3 regions of the Nocardia sp. NPDC060255 genome follow, and region 1 is predicted to be linked to each of the others. Evidence: riboswitches for the same ligand, from Rfam matches in the RefSeq annotation. Region 1 holds a riboswitch; each other region holds the start of a gene.
What was found. Region 1 has a riboswitch for cobalamin ahead of ACFWF1_RS25875 (CbtB domain-containing protein). Riboswitches for the same ligand answer to the same signal wherever they lie in the genome.

Region 1 (5,598 bases):
GCCCGGTCGCGCGAACCGTCGACCTCGTCGGCGACCGCTGGAGCTTGCTGATCGTGCGCGACGCCATGGACGGCGCCACCACCTTCACCGACTTCCAGCAGCGACTAGGGATCGCGCGAAACATCCTCACCGACCGCTTGCGCAAGCTCGTCGACCACGGCATCCTCACCACCAGCACCGCGCCCGGCGGCAAGCGGCACAGCTACGAACTCACCGTCGCGGGCCAGGACCTCTTCACCACCGTCGTGGCACTGCGCCAATGGGGCGAACGCCACGCCTTCACCGGCGACGAACCCCACTCGACGCTCGTCGACCACGACGGCCGCCCAGTCGCCCGACTGCGCACCGAAGACCACGGGGGCAAACCCGTCACCGCGGCAACCACCCGAGTTCGCAAGGTGCCCAAGTCATCTCGGTAACCGCCGACACTAACCTCCGACGTGCCCTTCGGTCCCGTGGAGACCGGCGATGCCGGCGAGTACGAGATCGATGCCGATGAGGAACTGCTCCCGGTCGTCGTGCTCGCGCATCTGGCTCGCGACCGCACGGGTGAACGGATAGTCGGCGGGGTCGAGCCCCTCCCACGCCTTCGCTACGTCACCGAGGAACTCGCCGCGATCCAAGTCGGCCGCCAGAACTTGACTGTTCGTGACGTACTGACTGGTCGCGCCGAGGATGTAGTGCACCATGGCCGAGGTCGCGGTGAACCAGCTGCTCTCGGGGACACCGAGCGCCTGGACCCGCCGCCCGATGCTTTCGATGATCCGCGGCGCTACCGACCCCGATGGGCTGCGGGAGAACTGCACGGCGAGTTGCGTGGCGAGCCATGAGTGTTCGTCGATCGCGTCGAACAGCCCCAGCGCGACGGCACGGATCTCGTCCCGCGGGGAGGCCGCGGACTCGGTGGGTTCGACGGCCAGTGCCGCGGCGACAACCACGTCGGTCGCGGCGGCGAGCAACTCCCCCTTGTTCGCCACGTGCCAGTAGATCGCCCCCGGCCCGGTGGCAAGACGCTCGGTCAGCGCGCGGAATGTCAGCCCGCCCTCGCCGGTCGCGTCGAGCAGTTCGACGGCCGCCTCGACGATGCGCTCTCGGGACAGCGCGTCCGTCCGGCGCTTCTCTTTGCCTGCTCGCGATGCCATACCGCCATCTTGTCACGTCTGGAGCGCCGTTCCAACGCGTGCTATGTTGGAACGGCATTCCAGAGTTGCCGGACCACACCGGCCTCGATCCCGAAGGAGCCCACCATGCCCACTCCCGTCACGATCATCGGTGCCGGACTCGGCGGACTCGCCCTCGCCAGCGTCCTGCGGGTCAACGGCATCCCGGTCACGGTCTACGAGGCCGAGCCCTCGTCGACAGCCCGCGCGCAGGGCGGCATGCTCGACATCCACGAATACAACGGGCAGCTCGCCATCGAGGCGGCCGGACTGTCAGAGGAGTTCCGCAGTCTCATCTTGGAAGGCCGTCAGGCGATGCGGGTCCTCGACCGCGACGGGACCGTCCTGCTCGACCAGCCCGACGACGGCACCGGTGGCCGCCCCGAGGTGCAGCGCGGCGCACTGCGACAGCTGCTGATCGACTCGCTGCCCGCCGGCACCATCCGGTGGGGCCACAAGGTCAGCGGTACCCGCGCACTCGGCGAAGGACGCCACGAGGTCACCTTCGCCGACGGCAGCACCGTCACGACGAGCCTGCTGGTCGGCGCCGACGGCGCCTGGTCCCGGGTCCGTCCGCTATTGTCCAGTGCCACACCCGAATACACCGGTCTCGCCTACGTCGAGACCTACCTGTACGACGCCGACACCCGCCACCCCGCCGTCGCGAAAGTAGTCGGCGGCGGATCGCTGATCGCACCGGCGCCCGGCAAGGGGATCCAGGCGCACCGCGAAAGCGGCGACACTCTGCACACCTACGTGACGCTCAACAGGACGCTGGACTGGTTCGCCGCCATCGATTTCACCGATGCCACCGCCACCAAGGCGCGGATCGCGCACGAATTCGACGGCTGGGCACCAGAACTCACCGCACTGATCACCGACGCCGACACCGCCCCGGTCTTCCGCCCGCACTACACCCTGCCGATCGGCCACAAATGGGACCGGGTGCCGGGCGTAACACTGGTCGGCGACGCCGCCCACCTCGCGCCGCCGAACGGCGAGGGAGCCAACCTGGCCTTGCTCGACGGCGCCGAACTCGGCAAAGCCCTCGCCGCCCATCCCGGCGACATCGAGGCCGCGATCGCCGAATACGAGCTCGCCATGTTCCCCCGCAGCACCGATATCGCCATCGACGGCGCCGAGCTGCACGAGTTGATGTCCGGCGACAACGCACCACACAGCCTGGTCACCATGTTCACCGGACACGCGTAGACCCGCCGGATCGGCTCGACATCCATCCGGCGAGAATCACAACGCCGTTGCGGCGCTTCCTATGTGGCGACACCTGCTTCCGCAGCGTCTGATCTACGCGTCGGCTCGAACAGCTTGCCGCTCAACGTAGCGAAGACCAGTCCGATCGACAGCCACAGGATTGCCTGCGCGGCAATCGAATACAACCGGAACCGATAGAGGTCATCGGCGGGGAATCCCGGATACACGATGCCGCCCGACGAATCCGTCAGCGGCTGCGGTGTTTCGGTCGCCTGCCTGCCGAATTCGGCGGTGTTCGCCGAAAGATGCCCCAGCTGAGGCAAAAGCAGCATCACGATCCCGATAGCCACCACGAAGGCGAGTGCCGCAAGCAGGCTCGCAGTCCAATTGCCAACGCGCGCTGCCAATCTCCGACCCAAGAGGACCGCGCCGAGCAGGAACAGCGAGGACAACACCACCATCGTCAGATACAACGCCGTCCGGTCCCTGATCGTATCCGGATGCCCGATCGAGGGCGGGTTCGCCGGATACTTCAGGAACGGCACCAGATACACCGCCGCGAAGAACGCCCCGGCCAGCAGCAGCGCCAGGTTGCGCGCCGACACCTTGCCGACCCGGCCGACGCTCAGCGCGTAGGCGACCGCGAACAGTCCACCCATGGCGACACCGAACAGGATCATCCCGAGGCCGATCCCGACATTGGACTGCACCGTCCGGGTGAACACCTCCGCGCCCATATCTCCCATCGGGTGGCCCGCGGCCTTGTCCAGCGCCTCCTGCGCCTCGTCCCTACCGCTTTCGTAGTCGATCGCCCGCTGGATCACCGGCTCGGCGAAAATCCGCGCGAACACGAACGCCAGCAACCCACCGATCGCGCCCGCGAGCAGGCCGCGACCGATTATCTGCTTCTCCATACCGCTACCACTCGCTCCGGCCGAGCCGACTCAATGGCACGGGAAGCCGAGGAAATGCCTTGCGTCGTGCACGAATTCGTGGACGTGGGTGTCGCTGCCGAAAATCGACACCGCGCCCTGATCGATACCGACGAAGTAGTAGATCAGCAGTGCCCCCAGCACCGTGCCGACCAACCAGAGCGTGCTCGAGACCGAGGCGCTGAGCGGACGAACCGTCACACCGGCATGCGGAACATAAGTGGCCATGCGGGACTCCTTCCAGGGATTGCGCGTCCCTACGTCCAGAATGAAAACTCCTGCCGAACCGAGTTTCTGACTCACACACCGCTATTCACAGCATGTTCACAGCGGCGCGACCGCTCTGGATTTACACCAGATTCCTCATACCCAGCAGACGTCAACTCTAGAAGCGGTCGAAACGACAGGTCAAGGATCGCCGAACGCCGTTACCCGAGCGTGTTCCGAAACGCCCTATTGCTTACGCCCGATCGCGGCATATCCGGCAGCGGGCGGTTTCAGCACAGCGGCGGAGTCCGCAACGGCCAGCGGGACAACAGCGTTCGGATCCGGCGCGGTGCCGCCGGGAAACCACCGGCCGATCGGCACGATGCCCGGTTCGATCAATTGCAAACCCGAGAAGAAGCGGGCGACCCCGTCATACGTACGCGCTTCCATCCGTATACCACTGGCCTCATAGGCGCGCACCGTGCCCTGGACCGCCTCCGGATCGAGGTCGGCGGTGAGGTGCGTCATCACTAGAAACGAGCCTGGCACAAGCGGTTCCAGCAACTTATCGATGACCTGGTACATCTGCTCGCCGGGCACGAAGTGGCACAACGCGATCAGGCTCAGCGCGACCGGCTCGGCGAAGTCGATGGTGTCGCGAAGTTGCGGCGCGGCAAGGATTTTCGCCGGTTCGGTGACATCGGCCTCGATGTACTGGGTTCGCCCCTCCGGCGTGCCGATGAGCAGCGCGCGAGCATGGGCGAGCACGAGCGGATCGTTGTCGACATACACCACCCGCGCATCGCGGGCCGTCTCCTGGGCCACCTGGTGCAGATTGGGTTCGGTGGGGATGCCGGTGCCGATGTCGACGAATTGACGGATGCCCTGTGCGCCGAGGTAGCCGACCGCGCGACGCATGAACTCGCGGTTCTCTCGTGCGACCAGCCGAACATTGGGAATGGCCTGCTCGATCGTGTCGGCAGCCAACCGGTCGGCCGCATAGTTGTCCTTGCCGCCCAAGAAATAGTCATAGATGCGGGCACTGTGCGGCTGTCCCTGCTTCAGATCGGTCATCCCGTTCGCCTCCGCCATGACACCCTCCTGCCCTCGACACCCAAGTCTCCCTATCGAGTTAACCACTCCACCCGACCCGCATGCGTCGAGTCACGGCCGCTGCGGCGCCAGTTCCTCGGGTGCCGGTTCGATGCCCCGGCGGCGCAGGTCGGCGCCGGACAGCAGCGGCCACCCCTTGCGCAGCACATAGTCGAGCCAGCAGCCACAGGCCTGGGAGGTGAGCACGGCGGTGAGCACCAGGGTTGTGTAGAAGGTGGCGTTGATGATGCCCGCGTCGAAGGCCACCGAGGCCATCACGATGCCCGGCCCGCCGCGGGCATTCTGGGTGATGGCGAGATTGACGATGTCGAGGCGGCTCATCCCGGCCAGCTTGGCGCCGAGACCCACGGACAGGAACACCACCAGCGACGTGCCGACCAGGAACCCCACCAGCATCAGCGGGTCGAACGTCGTGGAAAGGTCGAGCCGGTAGCCGACGATGGCGAAGTACAGCGGAACGAAGAAGTGTCCTGAGACATCGCTGATGGACTGCATTGGGTCCCGGAATCGTTCCTGCTCAGTACCTTTCATGCCGCCCATCACGCCGAAGCCGGCCAGCAACGCGGCGAACGCCGGCGTCACGTCGAGGGCGGCGGCCAGGGAGACATAACCCAGGAACACGATGAGCATCCACGCGATGGGCGAATTGCGCGCCACCACATTCCATTCGGCCCGGGAGAGCGTACGCAGCACGGCAGGCATAACGGTGAGCGCGACGATCACGTAGGCGGCGTTGACCGCGATGTGCCCGCCGATGGTCGCGGTCAGCTCATCACCGGCCGCGCCGAGGGTGGCGCCCGCGATCGCGGTGGCCACGGAGAGCACTCCCCACAGCGCAATGTCCTCCAGCACAGCGGATCCCAGCTGCAGACTGGCGAAGCGGGTATGCAGGATGCCGAGGTCGTAGAAGATCTTGGTGATGACCGGGATCGAGGTCACCGCCGTGGCGGCCGCGAAGACGAGCACGACGGCCT
Region 2 (5,598 bases), on a different contig from region 1:
GGTCGGCCGCACCGCCATCCGCGACTTCATCGCCGGCTTCCTGACCACCTTCGAGGCCATCGACTTCGAGATTCACCACCAGATCACCTCCGGCAACCTGGTCATGAACGAACGCACCGACACCCTCCACAGTGCGGGCAAGCCGATTCCGCTTCCGGTCACCGGCGTCTTCGAAGTGGCCGACAACACCATCCTCGCCTGGCGCGACTACTTCGACATGGGCGTCATCAACCGCGCGTTCAACCTGGAAGGTTGACCGGCTTCGGCCCCGGGAAATTCGTGGCAACTGGTCGGAACCGAACCGCGAGCGCACGCGTCGAAGGTGGATAGGGGCGATTCATGGAGTGGTTTCACTAGGTGCAAGGAGGGGTTGGGATGGATCGTTGTCCCGGGTGTCATACGGCGTGGCGACGAGGGATGAGCTCCAGGTCGCGGCAGCAACCGGTCAAGCGGGCCGAAGAGCCGTGCGAGCGATACACGTCACGGCGGCGCCGGGTCTCCCGACCCGAGCCCGAGGCGGGCTGAGGGCGAAGATGATCGAGCTCGGCGCCGCCGCCTGGATCAGGCGGCGGCGCCGAGCGTCAGTGAACAGCCGAGACGGTCAGCGCACGGCGGTCGCGGCGGCGACCATGTTGCGCAGCGACGCCTCCACCTCGGCCTGGCCGCGGGTCTTCAGACCGCAGTCGGGGTTGACCCACAGTCGTTCGGCGGGAACGGCTTTCAGTGCCGCGCGTAAGGAGGTGGTGATCTCCTCGACGCTGGGCACCCGGGGCGAGTGGATGTCGTAGACCCCCGGCCCGACGCCGAGGTCGAAGCCCGCCGCGTTGAGGTCGTCGAGCACCTCCATTCGCGAGCGCGCCGCCTCGATCGAGGTCACGTCGGCGTCCAGGCCGGCGATCGCGTCGATCACCTCGCCGAACTCCGAGTAGCACAGGTGGGTGTGCACCTGGGTGGCGTCCGAGACACCGGAGGTGGCCAGGCGGAACGACTGCACCGACCAGTCGAGGTAGGCCTGCTGATCGGCCTTGCGCAACGGCAGCAGCTCGCGCAGCGCGGGCTCGTCGACTTGGATGACGCGGATGCCCGCGGCCTGCAGGTCCACCGTCTCGTCCCGGATCGCCAGCGCGACCTGCCGCGCCGAGTCGCCGAGCGGCTGGTCGTCGCGGACGAACGACCAGGCCAGGATGGTGACCGGCCCGGTGAGCATGCCCTTGACCGGCTTCGCGGTGAGCGACTGGGCGTAGCTGATCCAGTCGACGGTCATCGGCGTCGGCCGCTTGACGTCGCCGAACAGGATCGGCGGCCGCACGCAGCGGGAACCGTAGGACTGCACCCAGCCGAGCTCGGTGGCGGCGAAGCCGTCGAGCTGCTCGGCGAAGTACTGCACCATGTCGTTGCGCTCCGGCTCGCCGTGCACCAGCACGTCGAGGCCCAACTTCTCTTGCAGCGCAATGACATCGGCGACCTCGGCGCGCATCCGGCGGATGTATTCCGCCTCGTCGATCTCGCCTTTGTTGAACGCGGACCTGGCCAACCGGATGGCCGAGGTCTGCGGGTACGAGCCGATGGTGGTGGTCGGCAGCGGCGGCAGGTGCAACTGCTCCTGCTGCAGTACGCGGCGCTCCTCGGCGGGTGCGCGGCGGATCGTGTCCGGGCCCAGCTCGGCCAGCCGGGCCCGCACCTGCGGGTCATGCAGCCGGGTGTCGGCCTGCCGCGCCGCCAATGCCGCACGGGTGTCGGCCAATTCGGCGTCGATCGCCTCGGTGCCCGCGGTCAGCGCGGTCGCCAGCAGCCGAACCTCGGCCACCTTCTCGGTACCGAAGGCCAGCCACGACCGCAGCCGCTCGTCCAGCTTGGTCTCCGCGGCCAGCGTGTACGGCACGTGCAGCAGCGAGCAGGAGGTCGAAACCGCCACCGAGGCAGCCGAACCCAGCAGGGTGCCGAGGGTGGCGAGCACGGCGTCGAGATCGGCGCGCCAGACGTTGCGTCCGTCGACCACACCGGCCACCAGCAGCTTGCTCGCCAGCGCCGGAATACCGGCGACATCGGAAACACCGGTGCCGGAGGTGAAGTCGAGCGCGATGCCCTCGATGTCGGTGCTCGCCAGCGCGTTCAGCGCCGCGTCGGCGTGCCCGAAGTAGGTCGCCACCAGGATCGCCGGACGCTCGGCCGACGCGGTCAGCTCGGTGTAAGTGCTTCGCACCAGCTCGATTTCGGCCTCGGTGAGGTCGGTGACCAGCGCGGGCTCATCGATCTGCACCCAGCCGATGCCCGCCTCGGCCAGCAGCCGGAGCAGTTCGGAATACAGCGGGACGAGTTCGGCGAGCCGGTCCAGCGCCGCCCCGCCGGTGGCCTTGGCCAGCTTCAGGAAGGTGATCGGGCCGACCACCACCGGACGGGCGGGCGCGCCGAGCGCGAGTGCCTCGCGCACCTCGTCGAGCAGCTTCGCCGGGTTCAGCGAGAACGCCGTGTCCTGGTCGATTTCCGGCACCAGGTAGTGGTAGTTGGTGTCGAACCACTTGGTCATTTCCAGCGGTTCGATGCCGGCTTTTAGGTCGGACCCAGCGTTGCCGCGCGCGGCGGCGAAGTAGCGGTCCAGCGGATCGGCGATCCCGGCCACCCGCGGCGGCAGCGCGCCGAGCAGGACGGCGGTGTCGAGTACCTGGTCGTAGTACGAGAAGGTGCCCACCGGAATCGAATCCAGGCCTGCCGCTTGTAGTTCGGCGAGTTGGGCGTGCCGCAGGTCGCGGGCGACGGTGTGCAGCTGATCGGCGTCGATCTTGCCTGCCCAGTAGGCCTCGGTGGCCCGCTTGAGCTCACGCCGCGGTCCGACCCTAGGTAGCCCGAGAACCGTTGCGGTGAACGGTGTCTGATTTACAACAGTCACGTTGTCTCTCCAGTGCTGGTGTCGTGGGCCGTCGCCATGCGGGCTGCGCGGCTACCGGGTGACACGTCAGGAGATTCGACAACAGAGCCCGACACATCAAGTACTGGTAGACCGCGCGCCCAGATCCACGAGGCGGTGGCCGTCGGATACGGCGTATCCGACACGGCTGGCAGGTCTTCGGACTCACAGGCACCGGCCTGGTCGGCCGACCTACTGGCCGTCGCTTCCCGGGTGTGGTGCGCCCAGTGCTTGTAACGGCGTTCGTTCCTGCTTACCGCTGCGGGACAGTCCCGGATTCCCACCGGGTTCCCTCTCGCCCGTCCGCCCTTTCGGGGCGGCCGAACTCGGCTCCGCAACGCGACGACGGGGCTCCATCTCGTACGCGCGCGGTGAACCAGCTGCACCCTCCAGCATAGGGCGCGTGGCGGGAGCGCGGTGCGGCCGGGCGGTGCGGCGGTCGCTCTCGATCGGCTGGCCCGCGTCATCTGGTCGCCTGTCCAAGTCTGTGAGGAACCCCACGGAAATCGGGTGTAGCCCAGCTTTCCGGAATATGTCTAAAGTTGTCACCCTCTGGGGAGGGCTTCGGCGCGGGGGTCGATAGCAGGAGTGCTTGTGACGACTGAACGATCGGTATCGATCGTCATTCCGACATATGTGGAGACGGTCGCGGGCCGTGATCTGCTCGATATACAGCTGGACGCCTTGACGCGTCAAGATTATCCGGGGGAATTCGACGTTGTCATCGCCGACAACGGCTCACCGGTCGACGTGCGCGTCCATATCGAAAATCACCAGGTCCGGGATCGGCTGAAGCTCCGGTATGTTGATGCGTCGGGTGGGTGCGGTGCCGCATTTGCCCGAAATGTCGGGGCCGGTAGTGCCACGGGTGAGGTGTTACTGTTCTGTGATCACGACGACCGCGCGTACCCGAGCTGGGTCAGTCGCATGGTCGAGTTCCTGGACGAGGGCTACGACCTGACTTGTTCTGCGATCGAGGGTGATTCGCTCAACACGGACCACCCGCGCCTGGTCGCCAACATCCCGGCGCCGGACCAATTCCAGCCGCCCGGCGTTTATGCTCCTGTGATCATCGGCACCAGCATGGCGTGCCGCGCCGAGGTCTATCGGAAGCTCGGCGGACAGGACGCCAGCTATGCCGCCAACGAGGATCTCGAATTCGGCTGGCGCGCCCATCGAGCGGGATACCGCCTCGGCTATCTGGCCGAGGCGCTGATCGCCTATCGCTACCGTCGCGGTTTCCGGCCCGGCTATCGGCAGGGCCGTAGCAGAGGTCTCGGCCTTGCGCGACTGAACGGCGAATTCCCCAAGAATGGTTTACCCGAAATTCATCTTCCCGAAGTTTTGTTACGGATGATTCGGCTGCCCTTTACTCGCGGATTAGTCGCCGAAGAACGCGGACTGATGATCGGCCTCGCGGTAGGTCAGTTCCGGGGCGGGTTCCGGCATCGCACGATGCACTGGATCTGACGATGTGATGTCGCGGGGCACGGATCTTCGCAACAGTGCTAGCCCGGGTTGTGAAGATGCTTGCGAAGGCCCCTTCCGTGTCTGCGTGGGGGCGGAGTCCGGGTACCTTAGGCGGATGTTCACGAAAGTTCTGGTTGCCAACCGCGGCGAGATCGCCATCAGGGCCTTTCGCGCGGCCTACGAGCTCGGCGTGGGGACGGTAGCCGTCTTCCCGTACGAGGACCGCAATTCGGTCCATCGGATGAAGGCGGCCGAGTCGTACCAGATCGGTGAACAGGGACACCCGGTCCGGGCGTATCTGTCGATCGACGCGATCGTCGACGCGGCAAAGTCGGCAGGCGCCGACGCCGTCTACCCTGGCTACGGCTTCCTGTCCGAGAACCCGGACCTGGCCGCGGCCTGCGCCCGCGAGGGCATCACCTTCATCGGCCCGTCCGCCGACGTGCTCGAGCTCGCGGGCAACAAGGCCAGGGCCATCGCCGCGGCCAAGGCCGCAGGCCTGCCGGTGCTGCGCTCCAGCGCGCCGTCCGCGGACGTGGACGAGCTGCTCGCCGCGTCGCAAGAGCTGGACTACCCGATCTTCGTCAAGGCGGTGGCCGGCGGCGGCGGGCGCGGCATGCGCCGGGTCGCCGATGCCGAGCACCTGCGCGAGTCCATCGAGGCCGCGTCGCGCGAGGCCGAATCGGCGTTCGGCGATCCGACCGTTTTCCTCGAGCAGGCAGTGGTGAACCCGCGCCACATCGAGGTGCAGATCCTGGCCGACCAGCACGGCAACGTGATGCACCTGTTCGAGCGCGACTGCTCGGTGCAGCGCAGGCACCAGAAGGTGATCGAGCTCGCGCCCGCACCGAACCTTGATCCCGAACTGCGCGACCGCATCTGCGCCGACGCGGTGGCCTTCGCCAAGGAGATCGGTTACAGCTGCGCGGGCACCGTCGAGTTCCTGCTCGACGAGCGCGGCAAGCACGTCTTCATCGAGATGAACCCGCGCATCCAGGTCGAGCACACGGTGACCGAGGAGATCACCGATGTCGACCTGGTGCAGTCACAGATGCGGATCGCGGCGGGGGAGACCCTCGAACAGCTCGGGCTCAGTCAGGAAACGGTCAGCATCCGCGGTGCCGCGATGCAGTGCCGGATCACCACCGAGGACCCGAACAACGGCTTCCGCCCCGACACCGGCCGGATCACCGCCTACCGCACGCCGGGCGGCGCGGGCATCC
Region 3 (5,598 bases), on a different contig from region 1:
CGACCGGGCACGATGACTCATGCGCACGGCGTGTCGAGCCGGAATACGCGATCGTGGCGACGGAATTCCGGCCCGCACGCTGGGCAAACGGCGACGACTCCGGCTCAGGCGAGCTCGCCGATGTTGCCGACGACACGCTGCAACTTCACCTGGCCGTCGGCGAGCTTGTATGTGACACAGGCGATCGCGCATTCGCCGGTCGCCACGCGCTGCGAGATGATCATCGACCGCTGCATGAGCAACCTGCTGGTCTCGACCACGTGCCTGGCCTCCATCTCGTCGACGGTGGACAGCCCCTCCCGGCGGCCGATCAGAATGGAAGGCGTGACCCGCTCGACCACGCTGCGGATGAATCCGCCAGGTACCTCGCCGCCGTCCAGCGCGTCGATGGTGGCCTTCACCGCGCCGCAGCTGTCGTGCCCGAGCACCACGATCAGCGGAACGTTGAGCACCTGCACGCCGTACTCGATCGAGCCGAGCACCGAGCTGTCGACCACGTGGCCGGCGGTGCGCACGACGAACATGTCGCCGAGGCCCTGGTCGAAGATCAGCTCGGCGGCGACCCTGGAGTCACCGCAACCGAAGAGGATCGCGGACGGGTGCTGGCCACTGACGAGCTTGGCTCGGTCGGAGGCGCCCTGGCTAGGATGCTGCAGCGCACCGGAGACGAAGCGGTCGTTGCCTTCGCGCAAAGACTTCCAGGCACTGACCGGATTTGAATCAGGCATACCGACCATTGTGCACAAGGCTCGAGTTACCAGCGAGTTCGTTTGGTTACGGGTCGGCAAATACCGGCTGGCGGCAGTAGGACAGGAACCGTGAGGAAAGCACCGAACACCATCGATGCCGACGTGTTGCTCGACTGGTACGAGGAGACCGCGCGCGACCTACCGTGGCGCCGCCGCGAGGTCACCGCGTGGCAGATCCTGATGAGCGAGATCATGCTGCAGCAGACGCCGGTGGTCCGGGTCGAGCCGATCTGGCGCGAGTGGGTGGCGCGCTGGCCGGTGCCCTCGGCGATGGCGGCCTCCTCGCAGGCCGAGGTGCTGCGCGCGTGGGGCAAGCTCGGCTATCCGCGCCGGGCGCTGCGGCTGCACGAATGCGCGCGGGTGCTCGCCGCGGAGCACGGTGACGAGGTGCCGGCCGACGTGGACGTACTGCTCGGCCTGCCCGGCATCGGGGCGTACACGGCGCGGGCGGTCGCGTGCTTCGCCTACGGACAACGAGTTCCGGTGGTGGACACCAACGTTCGCCGAGTTGTCGCTCGGGCGGTGCACGGCCGTGCGGAGGCGGGTAATCCGTCGTCGCGTGATCTGCCGGAGACGGAAGCTCTACTGCCGCAACAGATCGATCGTGCGGCGGTGTTCTCGGCCGCGTTGATGGAGCTGGGTGCGACGGTGTGCACGGCGCGCACACCGGACTGTTCGCGCTGCCCGCTGCCGAGTTGCGCGTGGGTCGCCGCAGGCCGTCCCGTTTCCGAAATCGTCCGTCGCACACAGAAATACGAGGGCACCGACCGCCAAGCGCGCGGTAGGTTGCTCGATGTCCTGCGCGGCGCGACGGGACCGGTGGAGCGGGTGAGTCTCGACCTCGCCTGGCCCCTCGATCCCGGCCAGCGAGCCCGGGCTCTGGACTCGCTACTGGTGGACGGCCTGATCGAGCAAACCGTCGACGGTCTCTTCGCGCTCGCCGGTGAAGGCGGCAACTAGACGTTCAGCACGCGGCGGAGGAAGCGCTCGACGGCTTCCCGGTACTGGCCGGGCTGGTCGTCGTGCACGAGATGCGCTGCGCCCGAGACGAGTACGTGCTCGGCATCGGGATGTGCCTCGGCCATCTGACGCATCTGGCCGGCCGGGGTGATGGTGTGTTCGCCCTCGAGCAAGAGCGCGGGCACCCGGATGGCGTGCCACTGCGGCCAGAAGTCGCGGCTCCCCCACTCCTCGGAGATATCGCGGAACGTCGCGACCGACCCGTGCAGCCGGTATCCGTCCGGGCCGTGCTCGAACGAGTTGAGGAAGTACCGACCGGCGACCGGCCCGAAGAACCTCAGCACCGCATTCGCATCCGGAAACGGTTGCGGCCACGCCTCGATCATCGCCGCCCAATTCGCGGCGGTCCGGCCGGTGAAATCCGGGGCGATGTCCTCGACCACCAGCGCGCGCACCCGATCGGGGTAGGTCGCGGCGAACACCCAGCCGTGCAGCGCGCCCATCGAATGCCCGATCACCACCATGGGCTCGGTGATGCCCGCGGTCGCGGCGGCCAGATCGGCGACGAACGCCTCGGTGGTCAGCTCGGCCGGCGCCGGCCTGCCGTGCCCGGCGGCGTCGAAGGTGTAGACGTGGCCGTAGTCGCGCAGCCAGTCCAGCTGATCGTGCCAGGTCCTGGCACTGCCCATCAATCCGTGCAGCAGCAGGATCGGCACACCCGCGCCACCTTCGTCGTGCAACACCCCGCTGATTCTGCCCGGCGCGCCCCGGCCGTGCGCGGTGCCCCCGATATGGCCCATACCGGACGGACGCTGGCGGGTCGTATTGTCGAGCCCATGGCTGTTGTGAAGATCAACGCGATCGAGGTTCCCGAGGGCGCGGGCCCCGAGTTGGAGAAGCGGTTCGCCCACCGTGCGCACGCGGTCGAGGGCTCCCCGGGTTTCCTCGGCTTCCAGCTGCTCCGGCCGGTCGCCGGTGACAAGCGGTACTTCGTTGTCACCCAGTGGGATTCGGAAGAGGCGTTCACGGCGTGGCGGGACGGGCCCGCGCGCGAGGCGCATGCGGGCGAGCGGCGGCAGCCGGTCTCCACGGGCGCGTCGCTGCTGGAATTCGAGGTCGTCATCGACGTGGCCGCGAAGCCTGCCGACTGACCTGTCGAGCACTGCCGGGCGGGCTGACTTGCCCGGCGACTCGCCCGACATCAGGGCGGGCCCCTGCTGTCGTGTTGACGGCGGGTGCTTCCAGGTGTCACAGTTCGGATGACAAAACGCGAGGGTGATGCGGTAATCCGGTGAAATTCCGGAGCGGTCGCGCCACTGTGTTCCATGCACCGAGTCCCTGGGTGCCGGATAGCCAGACACCGGCTCCTTCGCAACCCATTCGACGGGACGCGCATCCCTAGGAGGACTCGCATGGCTATCGCGCATTCGCCGAGCCGGGCAACCGATTCACTGGCCACTGTGCTCGTCACAGTAGGTGTCGTTCTACTCGCACTGCTCACGCTGTACCTGGTCGGCTTCGATCAGGGCGTCATCTCGCGCAGCGGGATGTACCTGCATGAGCTGATGCACGACGGACGTCACCTGCTGGGGCTGCCGTGCCACTGATTGGTTCCCTGAAGACCCTTTTGTTGCGCGGCCTGCTAGCCGGTCTCATCGCAGGCTTGCTGGCCGCCTCGGTCGGCTTCTTCATCGGCGAACCGAAGGTCGATGCCGCCATCGCCATCGAGGAGGCCGGTAGCGCGGCCGCCGCGGATCATCCGCACGGCACGGAAGCGGAAGCGACCAACGGGCATTCGCACGGCGACGAGGAAGAACCGCTGGTCAGCCGCACCGGCCAGAAGGCGGGGCAGTTCCTCGCGCTCGGCCTGGCCGGTCTCGCGCTCGGCGCCATCTTCGCCTCCGTCGCGCATTTCGCCCGCCGCTACACCACGCTCTCCGGGCCGAAACTCGCGCTCGGCATCGGGCTCGGCGGCTGGGCCGCGATCGTGGCCGTGCCGTTCTTCAAATATCCGGCGAACCCACCTGCGGTCGGTGATCCGGAGACGATCAACCAGCGCACCCTGCTCTGGGTGGCCGCCGTGCTGCTCGGCCTGGTGGCCGTCGGCGCGAGCGTGTACGTCTACAAGTTGCTGCGCGGTCAGCTGAGCACGCTGCGACTGATCGGTGGGCTCGCCGCGTTCGTCCTCGCGACAGCGGCGGGTTACATCCTGCTGCCGGGCATCAACGAGGTGAAGGCGGACTTCCCGGCCGCGCTGCTGTGGCAGTTCCGGGCGTCCTCGCTGGCCGAGACCGCGACGCTGTGGGCCTGCCTGGCCCTCGGCTTCGCCGCGCTCAGCGAATTCGCCACGCGCAGTGATACTCCGGTACGAGAGTCGATCGCTACCGCGGGCTGATCCGCATCCGGAAGACGCAGGGCAGTGTCGGTGTCATGACCGGCACTGCCCTTTCCTTTTTGCCCGCACCGCTGCGTTCGGGCGTACCCGCACAACCACCGCGCGCCGTCCTCGTCGCGTTCGTCGGCCTCGTCGTCGCCCTGCTCGCCGGCGTCGCCGAGGCGATCGAGCAGTCCGCGCTGCTACTGGAGCGCGACGAGGTCGACATAGCGGACCTGACGACCGGGCTGGCCGTGCGGCTCGGGATCTACCTGGTCGTTCTCCTCGTCGCCATCCGAATGACGCACGGCGCCCGCTGGGCCCGCCTGCTGCTGACCTTCGGCATCGGCGTGATCGGGCTGCTCTCCTTGATCATCGAACCGCTCGCGGCGCTGCTCTCCGCGGACAAGTTCGGCGACCTGTTCGCCCACCTCACCATCGAATCCGCGGTGATCGGTCTGTTCCGCACTGTCCATATCGTCGCAGTCCTGATCGCCATCCCCGCGATGTACCACCCTGCGGCCCGCCGCTTCTTTCGCCGGGCCTGACCCATTGCTCACCCGAAATCGGTTGTCACACAAAACTGCCCGGCTCCCGCACCACAGTGCGCGAACCGGGCAGCCTGCTGTACCGAGTTAGACGAGGGCCGCGTCGAGGAGGATGTGGTCGACGCCGGCGAGGGCCTTGCTGACCGGGCAGCCCGCCTTGGCGGCCTCGGCCGCGGCGGCGAAGCCGTCGGCGTCGAGGCCGGAGACCTTGCCGCGCACGGTCAGCTTGATGCCGCTGATCCGGAAGCCACCGGCCGGGTCCGGGCCGAGGGTCACATCGGCACTGACGTCCAGGCTCTCCGGCGTGCCGCCCGCATTACCGATCTGGGCCGAAAGGGCCATCGCGTAGCAGGACGAGTGCGCCGCCGCGATCAGCTCCTCCGGGCTGGTGGTGCCGTCGGCGTCCTCGGCGGAACGCTTCGGGAACGACACGTCGTACTTGCCGACCCCGGAACTGGCCAGCTCGACCTGTCCCGACCCCTCCTGCAGAGTGCCGGTCCAGGCAGTACGCGCGGTACGTGTAGGCATCACGGTCCTTTCGCTGATTATTGGATGCAGCCCGAGCTTAGCCAGCCTGCCGCCCCGCGTCTGCGGGTCGGACTAGAGCGCACTACGAGCAACGTTGGCGCCATTCGTCATTCGGGATTGGTGACCCTGGCGAGCACGATGCCGCCGATGATCAGCGAGAGGGCGAACACTCGGCCCGCGCTGAGCGGATCCTTGTTGAACACGATGCCGAGGCCGATGGCGCCGACCGCGCCGATCCCGGTGAAGATCGCGTAGGCGGTGCCGACCGGCAGCGTCTGCATGGCCCTGGACAGCAGGTACACCGCGGTGACGCCGAGCACGAAGCAGATCACGGTCGGCACCAGGCGGGTGAAGTTCTCCGTCGGTTTGATGCTCTGTGACCAGACGATCTCGACCAGGCCCGCGATGCCCAGGACGACCCAGTTCACGTCAGTACTCC

Region 2: another riboswitch for cobalamin. It lies ahead of metE (5-methyltetrahydropteroyltriglutamate--homocysteine S-methyltransferase); the one in region 1 lies ahead of ACFWF1_RS25875 (CbtB domain-containing protein).
Region 3: another riboswitch for cobalamin. It lies ahead of ACFWF1_RS05420 (CbtB-domain containing protein); the one in region 1 lies ahead of ACFWF1_RS25875 (CbtB domain-containing protein).

The regions. Positions count from the first base shown of each region.
Region 1 is NZ_JBHXAU010000015.1:31,431-37,028, forward strand. It holds gene ACFWF1_RS25855 (winged helix-turn-helix transcriptional regulator) at 1-419, shown strand, start outside; gene ACFWF1_RS25860 (TetR/AcrR family transcriptional regulator) at 429-1,142, opposite strand; gene ACFWF1_RS25865 (FAD-dependent oxidoreductase) at 1,248-2,372, shown strand; gene ACFWF1_RS25870 (CbtA family protein) at 2,432-3,286, opposite strand; gene ACFWF1_RS25875 (CbtB domain-containing protein) at 3,317-3,532, opposite strand; cobalamin riboswitch at 3,572-3,713, opposite strand; gene ACFWF1_RS25880 (SAM-dependent methyltransferase) at 3,758-4,603, opposite strand; gene ACFWF1_RS25885 (cation:proton antiporter) at 4,676-5,598, opposite strand, start outside.
Region 2 is NZ_JBHXAU010000003.1:350,516-356,113, reverse strand. It holds gene ACFWF1_RS09960 (nuclear transport factor 2 family protein) at 1-256, shown strand, start outside; gene metE (5-methyltetrahydropteroyltriglutamate--homocysteine S-methyltransferase) at 602-2,887, opposite strand; cobalamin riboswitch at 3,059-3,201, opposite strand; gene ACFWF1_RS09950 (glycosyltransferase) at 3,500-4,375, shown strand; gene ACFWF1_RS09945 (pyruvate carboxylase) at 4,491-5,598, shown strand, end outside.
Region 3 is NZ_JBHXAU010000001.1:1,173,377-1,178,974, reverse strand. It holds gene ACFWF1_RS05440 (carbonic anhydrase) at 105-728, opposite strand; gene ACFWF1_RS05435 (A/G-specific adenine glycosylase) at 819-1,709, shown strand; gene ACFWF1_RS05430 (alpha/beta fold hydrolase) at 1,706-2,452, opposite strand; gene mhuD (mycobilin-forming heme oxygenase MhuD) at 2,546-2,860, shown strand; cobalamin riboswitch at 2,938-3,093, shown strand; gene ACFWF1_RS05420 (CbtB-domain containing protein) at 3,122-3,316, shown strand; gene ACFWF1_RS05415 (CbtA family protein) at 3,307-4,104, shown strand; gene ACFWF1_RS05410 (hypothetical protein) at 4,140-4,631, shown strand; gene ACFWF1_RS05405 (OsmC family peroxiredoxin) at 4,719-5,159, opposite strand; gene ACFWF1_RS05400 (DMT family transporter) at 5,267-5,587, opposite strand; gene ACFWF1_RS05395 (FMN-dependent NADH-azoreductase) at 5,589-5,598, opposite strand, start outside.